One region of the Brachybacterium sp. ACRRE genome, then DNA from elsewhere that is predicted to be linked to it. Evidence: predicted binding sites of a transcription regulator. Region 1 holds the regulator's gene; the other holds the start of a gene.
What was found. The regulator LexA, encoded in region 1, represses DNA repair genes until DNA is damaged. The targets are predictions, from matches to a motif close to TCGAACANNTGTTCGA.
Positions count from the first base shown of each region.

Region 2: a site for LexA is predicted at 2,550-2,565, ahead of MHY49_RS00150 (HNH endonuclease signature motif containing protein). Genes of this name have one in related genera too.

Region 1 covers NZ_JAKRMO010000018.1:3,469-12,444, forward strand. The annotation lists gene MHY49_RS07300 (cold-shock protein) at 38-253, opposite strand; gene MHY49_RS07305 (PAC2 family protein) at 380-1,339, opposite strand; gene MHY49_RS07310 (AAA family ATPase) at 1,485-3,800, shown strand; gene nrdR (transcriptional regulator NrdR) at 3,987-4,460, opposite strand; gene MHY49_RS07320 (LysM peptidoglycan-binding domain-containing protein) at 4,551-4,922, opposite strand; gene lexA (transcriptional repressor LexA) at 5,102-5,782, shown strand; gene MHY49_RS07330 (ATP-dependent DNA helicase) at 5,804-7,774, opposite strand; gene hflX (GTPase HflX) at 7,953-8,976, opposite strand, start outside.
Region 2 covers NZ_JAKRMO010000001.1:26,299-35,274, forward strand. The annotation lists gene ligA (NAD-dependent DNA ligase LigA) at 1-280, opposite strand, end outside; gene MHY49_RS00130 (GNAT family N-acetyltransferase) at 370-1,008, shown strand; gene MHY49_RS00135 (hypothetical protein) at 953-1,393, opposite strand; gene MHY49_RS00140 (hypothetical protein) at 1,405-1,923, opposite strand; gene MHY49_RS00145 (hypothetical protein) at 1,988-2,392, opposite strand; gene MHY49_RS00150 (HNH endonuclease signature motif containing protein) at 2,629-4,245, shown strand; gene MHY49_RS00155 (LysR family transcriptional regulator) at 4,482-5,399, opposite strand; gene MHY49_RS00160 (YeiH family protein) at 5,471-6,634, shown strand; gene MHY49_RS00165 (alpha/beta hydrolase) at 6,754-7,689, shown strand; gene MHY49_RS00170 (hypothetical protein) at 8,347-8,976, shown strand, end outside.

The DNA.
Region 1 (8,976 bases):
CGCGGCGGCCGCTGCCTCCCGGGAGGTGGGCCGGGCCTCAGAGCGGGCGGACCTGCTCGGCCTGCGGCCCCTTCTCGCCCGGCACCACGTCGACCTCGACCCTCTGGCCCTCCGCGAGGGTGCGGTAGCCGTCCATGTCGATGCGGCTGTGGTGCACGAAGACGTCGGCCCCGGGCCCGTCGACCTCGATGAAGCCGTAGCCCTTCTCTCCGTTGAACCACTTCACGGTGCCCTGCACGGTGCTCTCTGCCATGGAAAGCGTCACTTCCTGTGTCCTGCGATGGTGCTCTGCTGCGTGCGCCGAGGGCGCGCGATGGCCGGCGCCCGGCGGGTCGCCGGTACCGCCGACGGGTCGCCGGTGCGGCCGACGGGCCCGTCCTCAGGGGACCTCGGGGCCGGAACCGGGCCCCCGCCCCGATCCGCCGCCGGGCCCGTCGTCCTCCTCGCCGGCGAGGAAGCGCTCGAAGCGGTCGGCGAGCTCCTCGCCCGTGGGCAGGTCCATCGTGGTGCTGAAGACGCCGTCGCTCTCGGTGGACTGCGCATCGTACTGCTCCTCGAGGGCCGCGACCATGCTGAGCACCTCCTCGTTGTCGGTGAGGGTGCTCTCGAGCGCCGCGCCCGCGGCCTCGGTGAGATCCCCCAGGTCCACCAGCGGGATGTCCAGACCGGCGCCCTCGCTGACACGGCGCAGAAGCGCAAGCGCGCCCGCCGGGAAGTCGGTGCGCGTGAGGTAGTGCGGGATCTGCGCGGCGTAGCCGATCGCAGGGTGCCCGGCCTTGCCGAGCTCGTGCTCGAGGAGCGCGCCGAACGAGGCCGGGACCACGATCTCCCCGCCCTGCTCGGGCTCGTGCGCAGGGATCAGGTCGGGGTCGTTGGCGTGGGTGATCATGGCGATCGGCCGCGTGTGCGGCATGGCCATGGGGATCGCGCTCATGCCCACGACCTTCTCGACGTCGAAGAACTCGATGAGGTCGATCACGGCCTGGCTGAGGCGGCGCCACTGCAGGTCCGGCTCGGGGCCGTCGAGGTAGAGGAAGGGCCGGTCGCCCTCGTCGTACATGAGGTACAGGGACATCTCGGGGACGGTGACCTCGGTGTACACCGCGCCGTCGAAGACCGCCTGCGGGCGGGAGCCGCGATAGTCCACGAGCTCGTCGACGTCGAAGGTCACGATCCGCACGTGGCGCAGGGAGTCCTTGAGGTAGGTCGAGGCGATCCGGCACGAGTTGCCGGCGTCCACGAGACCCGGGAGGGCGTGCACGAGCGTCAGGCGGCCGCGGGGAACCGCGGCGATCACATCCGCGGACTCGTAGGCGTAGAGGTCACGGGGGTCACGCATCGATGCACCTCGCTCCTCGCAGTCGCCGTCGAGCAGGGCTTTTCCCCGCGTTCGACGCGTTCCACCATAATGGATCGCCATGTCATCGCGCGCACAGGATCAGGGCGGCACCCCCTCGTGCGCGCGGCCAACGGAAGGACGCCCCGTGGAGCCAGCAGAACCCCGGCCAGATGCGCCAGCGAGCGAGGAGGCGCACGTCGCCCGTGAGATCGCCCTCGAGCAGGACTACGCGGACCGCCTGTACGCGCGCGTGGACGAGCTGATGGCGCAGATCCAGACCAGCCTGGACGAGGTCCAGGGATCGCAGGACGCGGCGACGCATCAGAACCGCTCCGAGCGGGACGCGTTCATGGCGCTGTACGAGGACCGGCTCGCGCTGCTGCGCACGGTGAGCTCGAGCGTCGTGTTCGGCCGGCTCGACACGGACGAGGGCGAGCGCCACTACATCGGCCGCATCGGCCTGTTCACCCCCGAGCGCGAGCAGCTCCTCGTGGACTGGCGCGCCCCGGCCGCAGCCGCCTACTACCAGGCGACCAGCCTCGAGCGGCTGGGCGTGCGTCTGCGCCGCCACCTCATCTCCCAGGGGCGCGCCGTCGTCGGACTCGAGGACGACGTGCTCGACCAGTCCATGCTCGCGCAGGGCGCGGGAGGCGAGGAGGTCGTGCTGCAGGGCGAGGGCGCGCTCCTGGCCGCCGTGTCCTCGCAGCGCACCGGGCGCATGGGCGACATCGTCGCCACCATCCAGGCGGAGCAGGACCGCATCATCCGCTCCGCGAACCGCGGGGTGATGGTCGTCCAGGGCGGCCCGGGAACCGGCAAGACCGCCGTCGCCCTGCACCGCGCCGCCTACCTGCTCTACACCCATCGCCGCCGCCTCGAGCACTCGGGCGTGCTGATCGTCGCCCCCACGCGCGGCTTCCTGCGCTACATCGAGCGCGTGCTGCCGAGCCTCGGCGAGTCCGGCGTGGTGATGTCGACCCCGGGCGGGCTCTTCCCCGGCGTGGAGACCACGACGCACGATGCGCCCGAGATCGCGCGCCTCAAGGGCGCGGGCGCGATGGCCGAGCTGCTCTCGCGCGCGGTGAAGCAGCGTCAGCTGGTGCCGGAGCGGGATCTCGAGCTGTCGATCGACGGCACGCCCCTCAGGATCACCCGGAAGATCCTGGCCGAAGCCCGCCGCGAGGCCCGCTCGACGCACAAGCCGCACAACGCCGCGCGCGCCGTGTTCGTGCGCGCGGCGTTGGACCGACTGGTCCAGCAGTACGAGGCGGAGCTCTCCCGCCGCGGGACCACGGTGATCCCGGAGGACAGACCGGGATACCTCGACGACCTGCGTCGTGACCCGGAGGTGCGCCGCGCGCTGAACCTGGCGTGGCTGCCGTACACCCCGGAGTCGTTCCTGAGGGTCCTGTTCGCGCATCCCGAGCGGCTGCGCGCGGCCGCGCCGCGCTCCATCGCCGGCGCGGATCTCGACCTCCTCGTGCGCCCGAAGGACGCCCCGTGGACGATCGAGGACGTGCCCCTGCTCGACGAGGTCGCGGAGCTGCTGGGCGAGGACGACCAGGTCCAGCAGGCGGACGCCGAGCGCTCCCGCCGACGCCGCGAGGCCGATCTCGATTATGCGCGCGAGGTCATCGAGAACATCGACACCTCGGGGATCGTGCGCGACGAGGACCTCGCGGACCGCATGGACCGGGCGTCCGACGGCCGCACGCTCGCCGAGCGGGCCGCGGAGGACCGCAGCTGGACCTACGGGCACGTGGTCGTGGACGAGGCGCAGGAGCTCTCGGCGATGATGTGGCGCACGCTCATGCGCCGCTGCCCCTCGAAGTCGTTCACGATCGTCGGCGACGTCGCGCAGACCTCGTCGTCGGCGGGGACCTCCTCGTGGGAGCGCGCGCTCGCCCCCTACGTCGAGGATCGTCTCGAGGTCGAGCCGCTGAGCGTCAACTACCGCACGCCGCGTCGCATCATGGACGTGGCGCAGGCCGTGGCCGAGTCCCGCGACCTCCCGATCACCGAGGTCACCTCGGTGCGCGAGGGCGACTGGCCGGTGCTGCTGCACTCGGCCGACGAAGCGGGACTGCCGGACGCCGTGGCCGACGCCGTCGCCGCGCAGCAGGCCGAGGCGATCGGGCGCCTCGTCGTCCTCACTCCGGGACGGCTGCTCGATGGCGTGGTGCGCGCGCTGAGGGCACGGGACGGACTGGGCCGCATCGGCACCGGGAGCCGCGGCATCGACGACCCGATCGCCGTGATGACCCCGCAGGACGCCAAGGGTCTCGAGTTCGACGGGGTGGTCCTCGTGGAGCCCTCGGAGATCCTCGCCGATTCCGAGGGCGGCGCCGGCGACCTCTATGTCGCGATGACCCGTGCGACCCAGCGCCTGGACGTGGTGCACGCTCGGGAGCTCCCGGCGGGTCTCACCGGCGCCGCGGTCGATTCCTCACCCCGGACATGAGAAGACCGGCGGCCGTGGCTTCCCCTCCACGACCGCCGGTCGGCGGCGCGCCCGCTGGGCGCACCCTGAACATCTTAAGGGCATGACGGCCGTGCTTCGGACCGTTTTCCACCGATCGACACGGATCCCCCACGATTCCCGCGGCTCGAAGGCCTCGTATCGAGGGCCGACGGGCCGCTCCGCGACTCAGGACGCCGCGCCTCCGCTGCCGGCGGACGCGTCCTGACGCAGCTCCGAGATCGCGGACTCGAAGTCGTCGAGGGAATCGAAGTCCTGGTAGACGCTCGCGAACCGGAGGTACGCGACGACGTCGAGCTCGCGCAGGGGCTGGAGGATCGCGAGGCCCACGGCGTGGGCGTCGACTTCGGCCTGGCCGCTCTGGCGGATGGTCTCCTCGACGCGCTGGGCGAGGACGGCCAGCTGATCGTCGCTGACCGGACGACCCTGGCAGGCCTTGCGCACTCCGGAGATCACCTTGGAGCGGCTGAACGCCTCGCTCACTCCCGAGCGCTTGACGACCGAGAGGGATGCCGTCTCGATCGTGGAGAAGCGCCGCGAGCAGTTCGGGCACTGGCGGCGACGCCGGATCGAGGCGCCGTCGTCGGCAGTGCGCGAGTCGACGACGCGCGAATCGGGGTGGCGACAGAACGGGCAGTGCACGTCCTCCAGCCTACCGGGCGCACCGCGGGGCGGAGAGCGGACCCATGAGGCTCCCGTCGCACTGCCCCGGACGGATCAGGGGGCGCCGACTCAGGCGGCGTCGACGCTGCCCTCGGGGAGCTCGAGCGACTGCCCCTCGGTGATGCGGGGGCTCGAGAGGCCGTTGAGCGAACGCATCTCGCGCACGAAGTCCTGCGGGTCCTCCCCGGCGGGCGCGTACTGCTCGGCGTAGTCGCTGAGAGTGTCCCCCGCCTGCACGGTCACGGTGACCGGCTCCTGCGGATCGCCCGCGAAGGCGGAGGGGACGCCGAGGACGAGGACGCCCAGCAGGGCGACGAGGATCCCCGCGAGGAACGCGATGGCGGCCAGCAGGACGCGACCGCGACGGGTGAGCTGCAGTCGAACACCCTTGCGAGCAGAGGCCTGCTCGGCGTGGGCCGAAGAGGTGGGGAGGGGAAGCATGGTGGCCATTGTCCGAACTCCTGTTCGATCGAATACGTGTACGACTGTAGGCCCGTCGTGCGCGACACGCAAGACCTTCCTCGAACACATGTTTGGAATCAAGCCGCCCGACGCCTAGGCTGAGCGACGAGTCCCACTGAATCGCAGGGGTGGGACAGACGAAGCGAGGAGCCGCGCAGATGACCCCGACGACCTCTGGTCCCGACCTGACCGACGACGGCCTCACCGCGCGCCAGCGACGGATCCTCGAGACGATCACCGCCGCCATCGAGCGTCACGGCTACCCGCCGACCATGCGCGAGATCGGTGATGCCGTCGGCCTCACCTCCCCCTCCTCCGTCTCCCATCAGCTCCAGGCGCTCGAGCGCAAGGGCTTCCTGCGCCGCGATCCGAAGCGCCCGCGCGCGCTCGAGGTGGTGCTGCCCGATGACGCCGACGAGCCGACCCTCGCGCCCGTCGAGGCGATCGGCGCCGCCGCGGCCTCCGCATCGGTGAGCGTGCCGCTCGTCGGCCGGATCGCCGCCGGCATCCCGATCACCGCCGAGGAGCAGGTGGAGGACGTCTTCACCCTCCCCCAGCAGCTCGTGGGCGACGGGGAGCTGTTCCTGCTGCAGGTCGTCGGGGACTCGATGGTCGACGCCGCGATCTGCGACGGCGACTGGGTCGTCGTGCGCTCGCAGCCGGTCGCGCAGAAGGGCGAGATCGTGGCGGCGATGATCGACGGGGAGGCGACGGTCAAGACCTTCGCCCAGAGCGACGGCCACGTCTGGCTGATGCCGCACAACCCCGCGTTCGCCCCGATCCTGGGCGACCACGCCGAGATCCTCGGCAAGGTCGTGGCGGTGCTGCGCGCCGTCTGACGTGGGCTCAGCGCGCCGCGCTCACTCCCCCGCGCGGGCCAGTCGTCCGAGGGCGGCGAGGGCGACCTCGGGATCCTGCGTGGGCCACAGCGGCGGCATCGCCTCGCGCAGCACGGCTCCGTAGCGCTTGGTGCGCAGGCGCGGGTCGAGGACCGCGACCATGCCGCGGTCCTCGTGCGAGCGGATCAGTCGCCCGGCCCCCTGCGCGAGCAGCAGCGAGGCGTGGCGCACCGAGACCTGCATGAACCCGCTGCCGCCCTCCGCGTCCGCCCGCTCGGAGCGCGCGGAGGTCAGCGGATCGTCGGGACGCGGGAACGGCAGGCGGTCGATGGTCACCAGGCGGCAGGTGCGTCCCTGGACGTCCACGCCCTGCCACAGCCCGATGGTCCCGAACAGGCTCGCGGTGTCGTCGCCGCGGAACTGCTCGACGAGCCGGGGCAGGGAGTCCTCCCCCTGCAGGCCGATCGGCAGGTCGAGCCGCGCGCGCACATGCTCGGCGGCGGCCTCCGCTCCTCGCCGCGAGGAGAACAGGCAGAGCGCCCCGCCGTGCGAGGCCTCGACGAGCTCGGTGAGGTGGTCGAGCATCGCGAGCGACGGGCCCTCTCGGCCGGGCGCGGGCAGGTGGGAGGCGACGTAGAGGATCCCCTGGCGGCGATAGTCGAAGGGGCTGCCCACGTCGATCCCCGCCCACGCGCTGCGGTCCTCGAGCGGGGGGACGTCCTCGGCGTCCATGCGTCGGCGCGAGCCCAGTCCGATGGCGCGGGCGGGCGGCTCGAAGCGTCCGCCCAGGGCGAGCGTCGCGGAGGTGAGCACGGCGGTGGTGTCCTCGAGGATGCGTCCGCGCATGGCGCCCGCGACGTCGAGCGGGGCGACCTGGAGGCTCGAGCGGCCGGTGCGCTCGGAGTGGGAGACCGAGACGACGTCGTCCTCGTCGGGCGCGGTGAGGCGCTCGCAGACATCGACGATCTCCTGCAGGTTCGCGCGCACCGCCTTGCGGGCGCCGGCCGCGGTCGGTGCGTCGCCGCCCGCGTCCTTGGCGTCGGCGTGCGCGCCGCGCGCCTCCGTGCGCAGGTGCGTGAGGGCGTCGGCGGCGGCTGTGGGCAGGGCGCCCATGACGCGTCCGTCGGGCAGCTCGGGCAGGACCGTGTTCAGCTCCTCGCCGGCGTCGTCGAGCGCGGTCGCGGCGACGCCGAGACCGCGCAGCTCGCGCACGGCTCCGCGCACCATGCCCACGGTCAGCTGGTCGGTGACGGCGCTCGTCACGCGAGCGGTGAGCTCGTGCGCCTCGTCGAAGACCACGGCGTCGTGGTCGGGGATGATGCCGTGGTTGTCGAAGGAGTCGATCGCGAGCAGCGCGTGATTGGTGACCACGAGGTCGACCTCGCGGGCGACGGCGCGGTTGCGCTCGGCGAAGCACTGGTCCACGAGCGGGCAGTGCCCTCCCAGGCACTGCGAACCGGTCACCGAGACCTGGTGCCAGGCGCGGTCGGAGACGGGCATGTCCAGATCGTCGCGGTCGCCGGTGTCGGTGAGCGCAGACCACTCGCGCAGCCGCTTCACCTGATCCCCGAGGCGTTCGGAGGAGCCGCTCGCGGGATCGGCGGCGGTCTGGGAGAAGAGCGCCCCGGGGTCGATGTCGCTCGGGTAGCCGCCGTCGATCTTGTGCAGGCACAGGTAGTTCCCGCGCCCCTTGAGCAGGGAGAAGGTGGGGGTGCGCGGGAGGTGCGGGGCGAGCGCCTCGACGATGCGCGGGAGGTCCTTGCGCACGATCTGCGACTGCAGGGCGATGGTCGCCGTGGAGATCACGACGGGCCGTCCCGTCACGACCGCGTGGCGCAGTGCGGGCACGAGGTACGCGAGCGATTTGCCCGTGCCGGTGCCGGCCTGGACCAGCAGGTGACGCTGCCCCTCGAGGGCCGTGTCGACCGCATTCGCCATCCGGGTCTGGCCCTCGCGGCGCGTCCCCTCGAGGCCCGCCACGGCGGCGTCCATGAGCACGTCGAGATCGGCGATCGGCGACGCGGAGGCTTCACGGGCGGCAGGCACCGGCCCACCCTAGCCGCGGGCCGTGCGCGCATCGCCGAGGCGCGTCGGGGCCCGCGGAGGTGACGCGTCACGTCGGCCGGGGAGGGGCCGATGTCCTCGGGAGCGGCCCCGCTGGCGCAGCGCCTCAGGCGTCGACGAGCGACCGGATCTCCGCGGCGAGCGCGGAGTCGACCCGCGCGTGCAGGCGCGTGCCCTCGGGCAGGTGCTCCTCGCCGAGGATCTCGCCGGTCGAGTGGGCGCGCGAGACGAGGTCGCCGCGCGTGTACGGCACGACCGTGTCGATCTCGACGGCCGGCCGCGGGAGGCGCTCGGCGATGAGGTCGCGCAGTTCGTCGACCCCCTCGCCCGTGCGCGCGGAGACCACGGCGGACTCCCCCGCCAGGCTGCGCAGGCGCGCGATCGTCTCGGGCGACGCGATGTCGGCCTTGTTCAGCACGATGATCTCGGGGACGTCGAAGCCGTCGATGTCGGCGAGCACACCGCGCACCGCCCGGATCTGGCCCTCGGGATCGGGATGCGAGGCATCCACCACGTGGAGCAGCAGGTCGGCGTCGCCGACCTCCTCGAGGGTCGAGCGGAACGCCTCGACGAGCTCCGTGGGCAGGTGTCGCACGAAGCCCACGGTGTCGGCGTAGGTGAACTCGCGGCCGTCGGGCGTCTGGGCCCGTCGGACCGTCGGGTCCAGGGTCGCGAACAGGGCGTTCTCCACGAGGACGCCGGCGCTCGTGAGCCGGTTCAGCAGCGAGGACTTCCCGGCGTTCGTGTAGCCGGCGATCGCGACGGCGGGTACCTCGCGGCGGTGGCGGTCGGCGCGCTTGGCCTCGCGGCTCGGGGCCATGTCCCTGATCTCGCGGCGCAGCTTGGACATCCGCGTGCGGATGCGACGGCGGTCCAGCTCGATCTTCGTCTCGCCGGGTCCGCGCGAGCCCATGCCGGCGCCGCCCGCGGCGACGCGCCCGCCGGCCTGACGGGACATGGACTCGCCCCAGCCGCGCAGGCGCGGCAGCAGGTACTCGAGCTGCGCGAGCTCGACCTGCGCCTTGCCCTCGCGGGACTTGGCGTGCTGGGCGAAGATGTCCAGGATCAGCGCGGTGCGGTCGACGACCTTGACCTTGACGATGTCCTCGAGGGCGCGGCGCTGGCTGGGC
Region 2 (8,976 bases), on a different contig from region 1:
CGCCGTGCACGGTCTGCGTGGGCGAGTCCGCCTTCGCGAGCTGCGGGTTCTTCGCCTCGAGCTCCTTGAGCTCCCGCTCGAGCTCGTCGTACTGCGCATCGGCCATCGTGGGCGCGTCGTGGACGTAGTAGTCCTCGATCGCCTGCTCGATCTGCGCTGTCAGCTCCGCGATGCGCTCCTGCGCGGCGCGGGGATCCTCGACGCGCTCGGTCGAGTCCTCCGGGGTCGAGGTCGGATCTGCGGGGGTGTCGTGTCCACTCACCCGTCCATTCTCCCCCATGGGTCCGACGGTCCGAAGTCCGGAGCCGACTCATCGACATCTCGGGAAAGGGCGTGGCGCGTCGGGGCACGGGCTCCTATGGTGCGGCCATGGACGACCTGGTGAGGCTCCGCGAAGCCACGGCCGAGGATCTCGACTCGCTCGAGGCGATCGAGGCGGAGGGCGATGCGCTCTTCGCCGACGTCTTCGGGCCCGCGCCCTTCGGGCCGGACTCCACGCAGAGCGGCGCGTCACGGGCGGCGGAGCCGGGGATCGTGCTGGTCGCGGTGGTCGACGACGGTACGGCACGGGCCGACGGAACGCGACACGGCGAGGCGTCGACCGAGAGTGTTGTCGGCTTCGCGCACGTGCGCGAAGTCGAGAAGCGCCCTTCGGACGAGGACCCGCCGGAGGCGCATCTCGAGCAGCTGGCCGTGCTCCCCGCTCATGGACGGCGAGGCATAGGCCGCTCCCTCGTCGAGGCCGCGTGCGCGTGGGCCGCTGCGCGCGGGCATGCTCGCATCTCGCTGCGCACGTATGCCGAGGTGCCCTGGAACGCACCCTTCTATGTGCGCTGCGGGTTCAGAGTGAGCGAGGACGACGCGCCAGGCGGTGCGCTCGACACCGCGTTGCAGAGGGGTCTCGTCGCGGCCGAGCGCGAGGCGGGGCTCGTGCGGCTCGGCCGACGAGTGCTCATGCTCCGGGATCTGCGCGCCGTGCGGCGCGATCCGCCCTCGCCTTCTTCCTGATCCCGTACCCGCCGACGCCGATGACGCCCGCGGTCAGCGCCAGCACGCTCCAGGGCAGCCAGCGACCCGAGGCCGAATCCTTCTCGGTGCTCCGGTAGAAGCCCGAGCCGGAGCGGTAGACGGTGATCTCCTCGCCGACCTGGGCCTTCTTCGCCGGCCCCTTCGCCGGGATGGTCTGCTCCCGGCCGTCCGGATCGAGGAACGAGACCTGCGGGTCGTGTCCGAACCGTCCTCCGTTCCCGGGATGGACCGCGGTGACCTCCACGTGCAACGTGGCCGTCGGCGTCGCGCGATCGGTCGACTGCTGCTGCATCGCGAGCACGGCGACAAGCACGAGGAATCCCCCGGCGACGCACAGGGTGAGGATCGAGAGGGCGGTGCGCACGAGCTCGAAGCCTAGCGGGCCGCTCGGTGCCGGCCGCGCCGAGAATCCCGCCGCCGGGGGCTCGAGCTCTCCTCCTCGGCGGCTGCGGCCCTGAGATGCGGCGCGCTGCGGCGCCGCCGGCGCGCGCGGGACGCTCCGATGCTCCCGCGCACCTGGGTCGCGCCCGCCACCGCCACCACCGCTGCCAACGCGAACATCGGCACGGAGATCCAGCGGATGAACCACGACTGCGTCGACTTCCACTCGTAGTCGCCGGAGCCGTAGCGGTAGACGGTGATCCGCTCCCCGACGGTCGACGTCCTCCCCTCGACGGCGCCGCTCTCGCCGTCATCCGTGCGGAAGCGCGCGATGGGGATCGATCCGCCCCCGCGGCCGGGGGCAGGACGCGAGGTCGTGCCCGTGACGGTTCCATGGACCTCGACGACGGGGACGGCATCGTCCTCGGCCTGTTCGGACAGGGCCATGAGGCCGATCAGGCCGAACATCGCCACGCACACCGTGAAGGTGACGATGAGGAAGGCGGTGCGCACGGATCGGAGCGTAGCGGATGCGGCGCCGGCGCACATGGCCCGCTCGGCGGCGGGACCGACGACGTCAGCGACTCCGGTGCCGCCTCGACCTCCGCATGCTCCTGCGGACCTGATCGGCACCGATGACGACCATGGACAGCGACAGCACGCCCGCACCGACCGCGAACCACAGGGGCTCCGCGCCGGGGCGGGCCTTCCATCCGTACTCCCCGGACCCGTACCGATAGACGGTGATGTGCTCGCCGACATCGGCTGAACCGCTGATGGTGCCCTCGACGCCCTCATCCGTTCGGAACTGTGCGGACGCGGCACTCCCCCTGCCGCCGCGGCTCGACGCCGTCACCGTGGCATGGACCTCGACGGGATCGGCCCTGCCGTTCTCATCGTTCGTCGTGAACGCCACGATGGCTCCCATCCCGAACGCCAGAGCGGCGACTGCGAAGAGGACGGCGAGGAGAGCGGTGCGCACGGTTCCGAAGCGTAACCGGACACCGCCCGAGGGCCTCGTCCATCTGCATCACCGCGGCCCGACATTCCCGCGCCCCCACCACCCCGTCGCCGCAGAGTTCTCCACAGTGTCTGATTCGTACTGGTTTTCGATGCGATGTCCGACTAGACTCGAGCCATCGAACGACCGTTCGATCGTGGGTCCCGAGAGAGGGTGGCCACAGCACTCATGACCACGAGGGGGTGAGCATGATGACCATGACACACCCTGGCACTCACCAGGGGATTCTAGGCGGCGCCGATTTCTTCGGGTCCGAGTCCCGGGGCGACGCCGTCGTGCTCGAGCCGCTCCTCTCGGCACGGACCAGGACCCCGGTGAACCGGGAGAACGCCTCCCGCCACGTCCAGGTCAGCCCCACCCTCGAGGTCGACGAACTGGTGCACACGACGTGGGACCAGGGCGTCCACGAAGCTCGCGAGCTGGCGCGCTCCCTGCTCCTCCTCGCACCGGCATGGGAGGGCCGCCATCTCCCGGATGCGGATCGCGACAGGGTCCGCGTCGCCGACCTCGCGGTCGCGACCGCTCTGCGCTGCACCATCGATGCGGCGCAGCGCCGCATCCGCGATGCCCACCGCGCCGTCGATCTCCTCCCCCACGTGCTTGCCCTCCTCGAGACGGGCGCCTTCCCGGCGTCCTGGTTCAGCGAACTCCTCTCCCGCACCAGCGGCCTCACGGACGACGAGATGGCGGTCGTCGACCTCACCGTGCGCTTCTGGGACGCCGGCATCGCGCCCGAGCAGTTCACGCGCAGCCTGAGCTCGGTGATCGCCCGGCTGCTCTCCCGGCGCGAGCTGCCACCGCATCTCGCGCCCGAGAACCGACGGCGCGTCGAACTCCTCCCGGACGACACCCCGGGGATCGCCCGCATCGAAGTCCAGGGACCGGCGCACGAAGTCGTCTCCTTCGCTCGCCGCCTGGACGCGAGCGCCCGCGCGGTCCAGCAGGCACAGCGCCACGCCCTCGAGGACGGTTCTCCGATCCCATGGGATCCCGAGGGCGAGGTCCTCTCCACCGGCATGCCCCTCTCCCTCGGTCACATCCGCTATCTCCTCACCACCCTCACCACACCCGACACCCAAGGTGTGCACGTGCCTGCGGAGCGCTTCCGGCTCGGCGTGCTGGTGCCGATGATGACGATGCTCGGCCAGGACAACGCCCCCGGCATCCTCGACGGGCGCATCCCCATCCCGGCGGACATGGCCCGTGACATCGCCGCCGCCCAGGAGGACTGGGTGCGGATCCTCACCGATCCCAGCAGCGGCGAGTTCCTTCCGCTGCCCGCAGACCGCTACCGCCCCACGCAGGCCATGCTCGAGCACCTGTGCGATCGCATGACCACGTGCGGCCTGCCCGGATGCACGCGCCCGGCGACCACGGCCACCGAGGCCGACCACATCGTCGAGTACGACCACGAGGACCCCGCGAGCGGCGGCGCGACCTCGGTCGACAACCTGCACATGCTGTGCTGGCAGCACCACGCGATGAAGACCGAGGGACTCATCGACCCCGTGCGCATCGGGCCCGAGGACTCCCCCAGCGGCCGACGAGGCACGCTCTGGGACGTGGCGGACAGGTTCCGCGTCTTCCTCGAGGACAACGCGGACATGGCCACGGCCGAGACCGTCGCCGATCTCGAAGAGGCCTGGGATCAGCTGTGCGACGCCCGCGCCAAGCATCGGCGGGCGCGTGACGGGCTCCCGTCGCTCACCGATCACCCGCCAGGTGCTGACCCGCCCACCGGGTTCGGCTCTCTGCCGCCGGCGGACCCACCGCCCGCGGAACCACGGGCCCCCTCGCCGCCTCCACCGTTCTGATCCGACGGCACCCGAGGCACAGCCCCTCATCCGACCGGCTGCGCCCCATCACCCGGTCACCGCACCACCGGCATCTCACCGACCGCACCCGGTCGCGCTGCACCCGCTGATTCGTCGGCGAAGGCATGCGCGCCGGGTACGAGTCGTGCCCGAGGCACGTGTGTCCTCGGCCTGCACCTCACACGCTCGGTGCACGAATCGCACGCACGTCTTATGCCGTCCACGCTCGACGCGCGTCACTCGCGCTCAGCCCCGTCGGCGATCAGTGCCTGGAGCGCGCCCTCGAGCCGCCCCGGCCTCACGCCCGACCACACGGCTCGCAGCGAGCGCTCCAACGCGACGCCCCGCACCGGCACCTCTACGAGACGCCCCTCGCGCAGATCCCCCGCGACCACCAGCCGGCTCAGCAGGGCGCAGCCCGCGCCGCCCGCCACGGCGGTGCGCACCGCGGCGTTCGAGTGCAGCTCGAGCGCGGGCGCCGCGACCTCTCGCGGCGCGAGCGCCCGGGTGAGCACGTCTCGCGTCCCCGAACCCTCCTCGCGCACCACCAGCGGTGTGCGCGCGAGCAGGTCCGCGTCGATCCCGTGCTCGAGCACGTCCCGATCCAGCGCCCACGGATGCCTCGGAGCGACCACGGCGACCAGCCGGTCCCGCGCGACCTCGAGCGTGGTGAGCTCGTGCGGCACCTCGAGGCCCTCCACGAACCCGAGATCCCCGCGGCCGCGCCGGAGCGCGGCGATCACCCCGGCCGTGTTCTCGACCTCGAAGGAGACCGGCACACCCGGCTGGTCCGCGGCGAGGGCGGCGAGGAACGTGGGCATCAGGTGCTCGGCGATCGTCTGCGAGGCGAGGATGCGGATCCGTCCGGCGCCCGCGGCCGAGCGCACCTGCTCGACCATCCCGTCGGCCGCGTCGAGCACGCGGCGGGCGTGCTCCACCGCGACCCGGCCTGCGGCCGTCGGCTCGGAGCCCCGCGCGCCCCGATCCACGAGGCGAGCGCCCAGGCGTCGCTCGAGACGGGAGAGCTGTCGCGAGGCGTTGGGCTGGGCGAGGCCCAGGGCCGAGGCCGCGGCGGAGACGCTGCCCAGGTCGACCACGGCGACCAGCAGTTCGAGGGAGGCCAGGTCGGGCCTCGACGCATCATGCAACGGCATATCCCCGATGATATGCGCCCGATCAGATCGGCCACTACCGGGGATCGCCCTCAGCCGTGAGGCTGGATCCCATGCCCGAACCCCGCCCAGATGTTTCCCCGCGCACCTCGACCGCGACGGCGACGACGCCCGCGCCGTCGACCGGCCCGACGACACCGTCCGACCCCACCCCGGGTTCCCCGCTCCTCCGCATCCTGCCCGGGCTGCTGCTGTCGTTCGCCGTCGCCGGTCTCGCCTACGGCCTGGGCATGCTCGTCCCCGTGGCGTCCCCGGCGCTCGCGGCGATCCTCGTCGGCGCGCTCGCGGCGAACCTGGGACTGCTGCCGCCGGCGCTGAAGCCAGGACTGGACCTGGCCGCGAAGCCCGTGCTGAGGATCGGGATCGTACTGCTCGGCCTGCAGCTCGCGATCGGCGACGTGATCGCCCTCGGACCGCTGACCATCGTGGTGATCGTGGCGATCGTCGGCATCGGGATGGCGAGCGGCCTGCTCATCGGCCGGGCTCTGCACCTCCCGCCCACGCAGGCGCTGCTCATCGCCTGCGGGTTCTCGATCTGCGGCGCCGCCGCCGTGGCGGCGGCCGGCGGGGCGATCACGCCGCGGCGTCGCGAGGGCGAGAACGCCGAGGAGGCGACCGAGCGCCTGGAGACGCAGATCGCCACGGCCGTCGCACTCGTCGTCGTGTTCGGGACGCTGATGATCCCGCTGCTGCCGCTCGCGGCCCGCGCCCTGGGCCTGGGCACGGACGCATCCGGGACCTGGGCCGGGGCGTCGATCCACGAGGTCGCGCAGGTCGTCGCCGCCGGCAGCATCCTGGGCGGCGGGGCGCTCGGCATCGCCGTGCTGGTGAAGCTGGGCCGGGTGCTGATGCTCGCTCCGGTGATCGCGATCCTCACCGCCGTGGAGCGTCGACAGGCGGAGACCGACCGGACGTCTGCCGACTCCCCCGCCGGCGCCTCTTCGCCCGCCGCCAAGCGCCCGCCTCTGGTCCCCTTCTTCGTGCTCGCCTTCATCGTCGCGGTGTGCATCCGTTCGACCGGTCTGCTGCCCGAGGCGGTTGTCGACATCTCGAAGCCCGTGCAGGCGCTGTGCCTGGCAGCGGCGATGTTCGCGCTCGGCACCGGGGTGCGTGTGCGGCTGCTCAAGCAGGTCGGGGGACGACCCGTGGTGCAGGCCGCGCTGGTCACGCTCGTGGTCGCGGCCGTCGGCCTCGGCGGGGCGCTCCTGGCCGCCTGATCCGCCTGCCCCGGACGGTCCGGCCCTCCCGCTCGGTCGTCCTGCTTGGCGATCCCGCCCAGCCATCCCGCATACCCTGACTCCATGGAGGATCCGACTCGCCGCGAGGGCACGCGCCCGTGAACCCGCTGCTGCGGGCGGTGCTGCGTCTGTTCGCCGCGCCGCGCATCGACATGCGCCAGGACTATGCGAAGGTGCGCCGGCTGCAGCGACAGCTGGCCGCGCGGCCGATCCCCCGGTTCCGGTCGCTGGATCGGCAGATCATGTCCGCCGACGGAGAGCACCAGATCCCCGTGCGCGTGTTCTCGCCCAAGGAGCGTCGGCGCGAGGACGTGCTGCTGTTCTTCCACGGCGGCGGCTGGGTCACGGGCGACATCGAGAGCTACACCCCGGCGTGCGCGACGATGGCGGACCTCACCGGCTGCGTCGTCGCGTCGGTCGACTACCGCCTCGCGCCGGAGCATCCCTTCCCGGCGGGGCTCGAGGACTGTGCGCGCGTCGCGCGGCTGCTGCTCGAGGATCCGCAGCGCGCGGGCATCAGCGACCCGCGACGCATCGTGCTGGTGGGCGATTCGGCGGGCGGGAACCTCGCCGCCGTGCTCTCGCTGATGCTGAGGGACGAGGGAGGGCCCGTGCCCTCGCGCCAGATCCTGCTGTACCCGGTGACGCACTGGGACCACGACCCCGAGACATCGCCGTTCGCCTCGGTGCGTCGGCACGGCAGCGAGTACCGTCTCACCGACACCGAGGTCCAGGACTACATGGAGCTCTACGTCCCGGATCGGGAGCGTCGGCAGGACCCGCTGGTCGCGCCGCTGATGGCGACGGATCTGAGCGCCCAGCCCGAGACGCTGCTGATCACGGCCGAGCTGGATCTGCTGTGCGACGAGGGCGAGGCCTTCGGCGCCGCTCTCGCGGAGGCGGGGAGCCACGCGGAGGTGCACAGGGTCGACGGCGCCCTGCACGGCTTCATCACCCTGCCCCGCTTCGCACGCCCGCTGCGCGAGGCTTACCAGCACATCGACGCGTTCCTCGAGCGGACCTCTCCCACATGAGCCGCCGGACCTGGGTGCGGCTCGACAACGCCTCCAACATCTTCCTCGCTGCGCGCACCGAGTCGGACACCAAGGTGTTCCGGCTGAGCGCCGAGATGGATGCCGAGGTGGATCCGGGCGTGCTCCAGGAGGCCCTCGACGCGGTCTTCGCGCGCTATCCCCTCTACCGCGCGGTGCTGCGCCGCGGCGTGTTCTGGTACTACCTGCAGGACAGCGACCTGCGCCCCGTGGTCGAGCCCGAGCGCCGCCCCAGCTGCGCGCCGATCTACCAGGACGGCAGGCGCACCCTGCTGTTCCGGGTGATCCACCATCGCCGGCGGATCTCCCTGGAGGTCTTCCACGCGCTCTCCGACGGGACCGGGGCGATGTGGTTCCTCACCGACCTGCTCGTCGAGTACGCGCGGCGGCGCTACCCCGCGGATGCGGCGGGCGCGCCAGGGACGACGGGCGCGCCGGGGACGACGGGCGACGCGGAGCAGCCGCGCGCGCCGGCTACGGCCGCGGCGGGCGATTCCCCGTCTTCCCATGCGCTGGAGACGGACAGCTTCGCCCACTACTTCCGACGCCGTCCCCGCCGGGCCTGCCCGACGCACCCGCATCCACCGCGTCCGCGGCACCCGCACGCCGGACGACCGCACCCGCGCCGTCGAGCTGACGATGCCGACCGCCCAGCTGCTCGCCCTCGCGAAGGCCGCCGGAGCGAGCCCGACCATGTATCTCACGGCGCTGTTCATGGACGCGGTGCGCGAGTCCTCGGGCGGCCTGGGCAGGTCCCGCACGCTGAGCGCCTCGGTGCCAGTGAACCTGCGGCAGTTCTTCCCTTCCACGAGCGCCCGCAACTTCTTCGCGACCATCCGCGTCGAGCACACCTTCTCCCCCGACGACAGCGACGGCAGCGACGGCAGTGATGGCTCAGTAGGCTCAGACGACCCAGACGCCACCGACTCCCCCGAGGCGGTCGCCCGCGCCCTGGAGGCCGAGTTCCGCCCGCAGGCGTCGGCCGCGGCGCTCGCGCCGAAGGTCGCGCGGTTCATCCGCGTGGAGCGCTCCCCGCTGCTGCGGATCGTGCCGCGTCCCCTCAAGGACCTCATCCTGGGCTGGCTGAACGCCGCCTCGAACCGGCACCTGAGCCTCGCGGTCTCGAACCTGGGGCGGCTGCGCCTGCCGGAGCCGGCGGCCTCGCACGTGGGCCGGGTGCTCTTCCAGGTCTCGGCCGCGCGCCCGCAGTTCTGCGCGATCTCCCACGGCGAGCACATGACCGTCACCTTCACCTCGCCGTTCACGCAG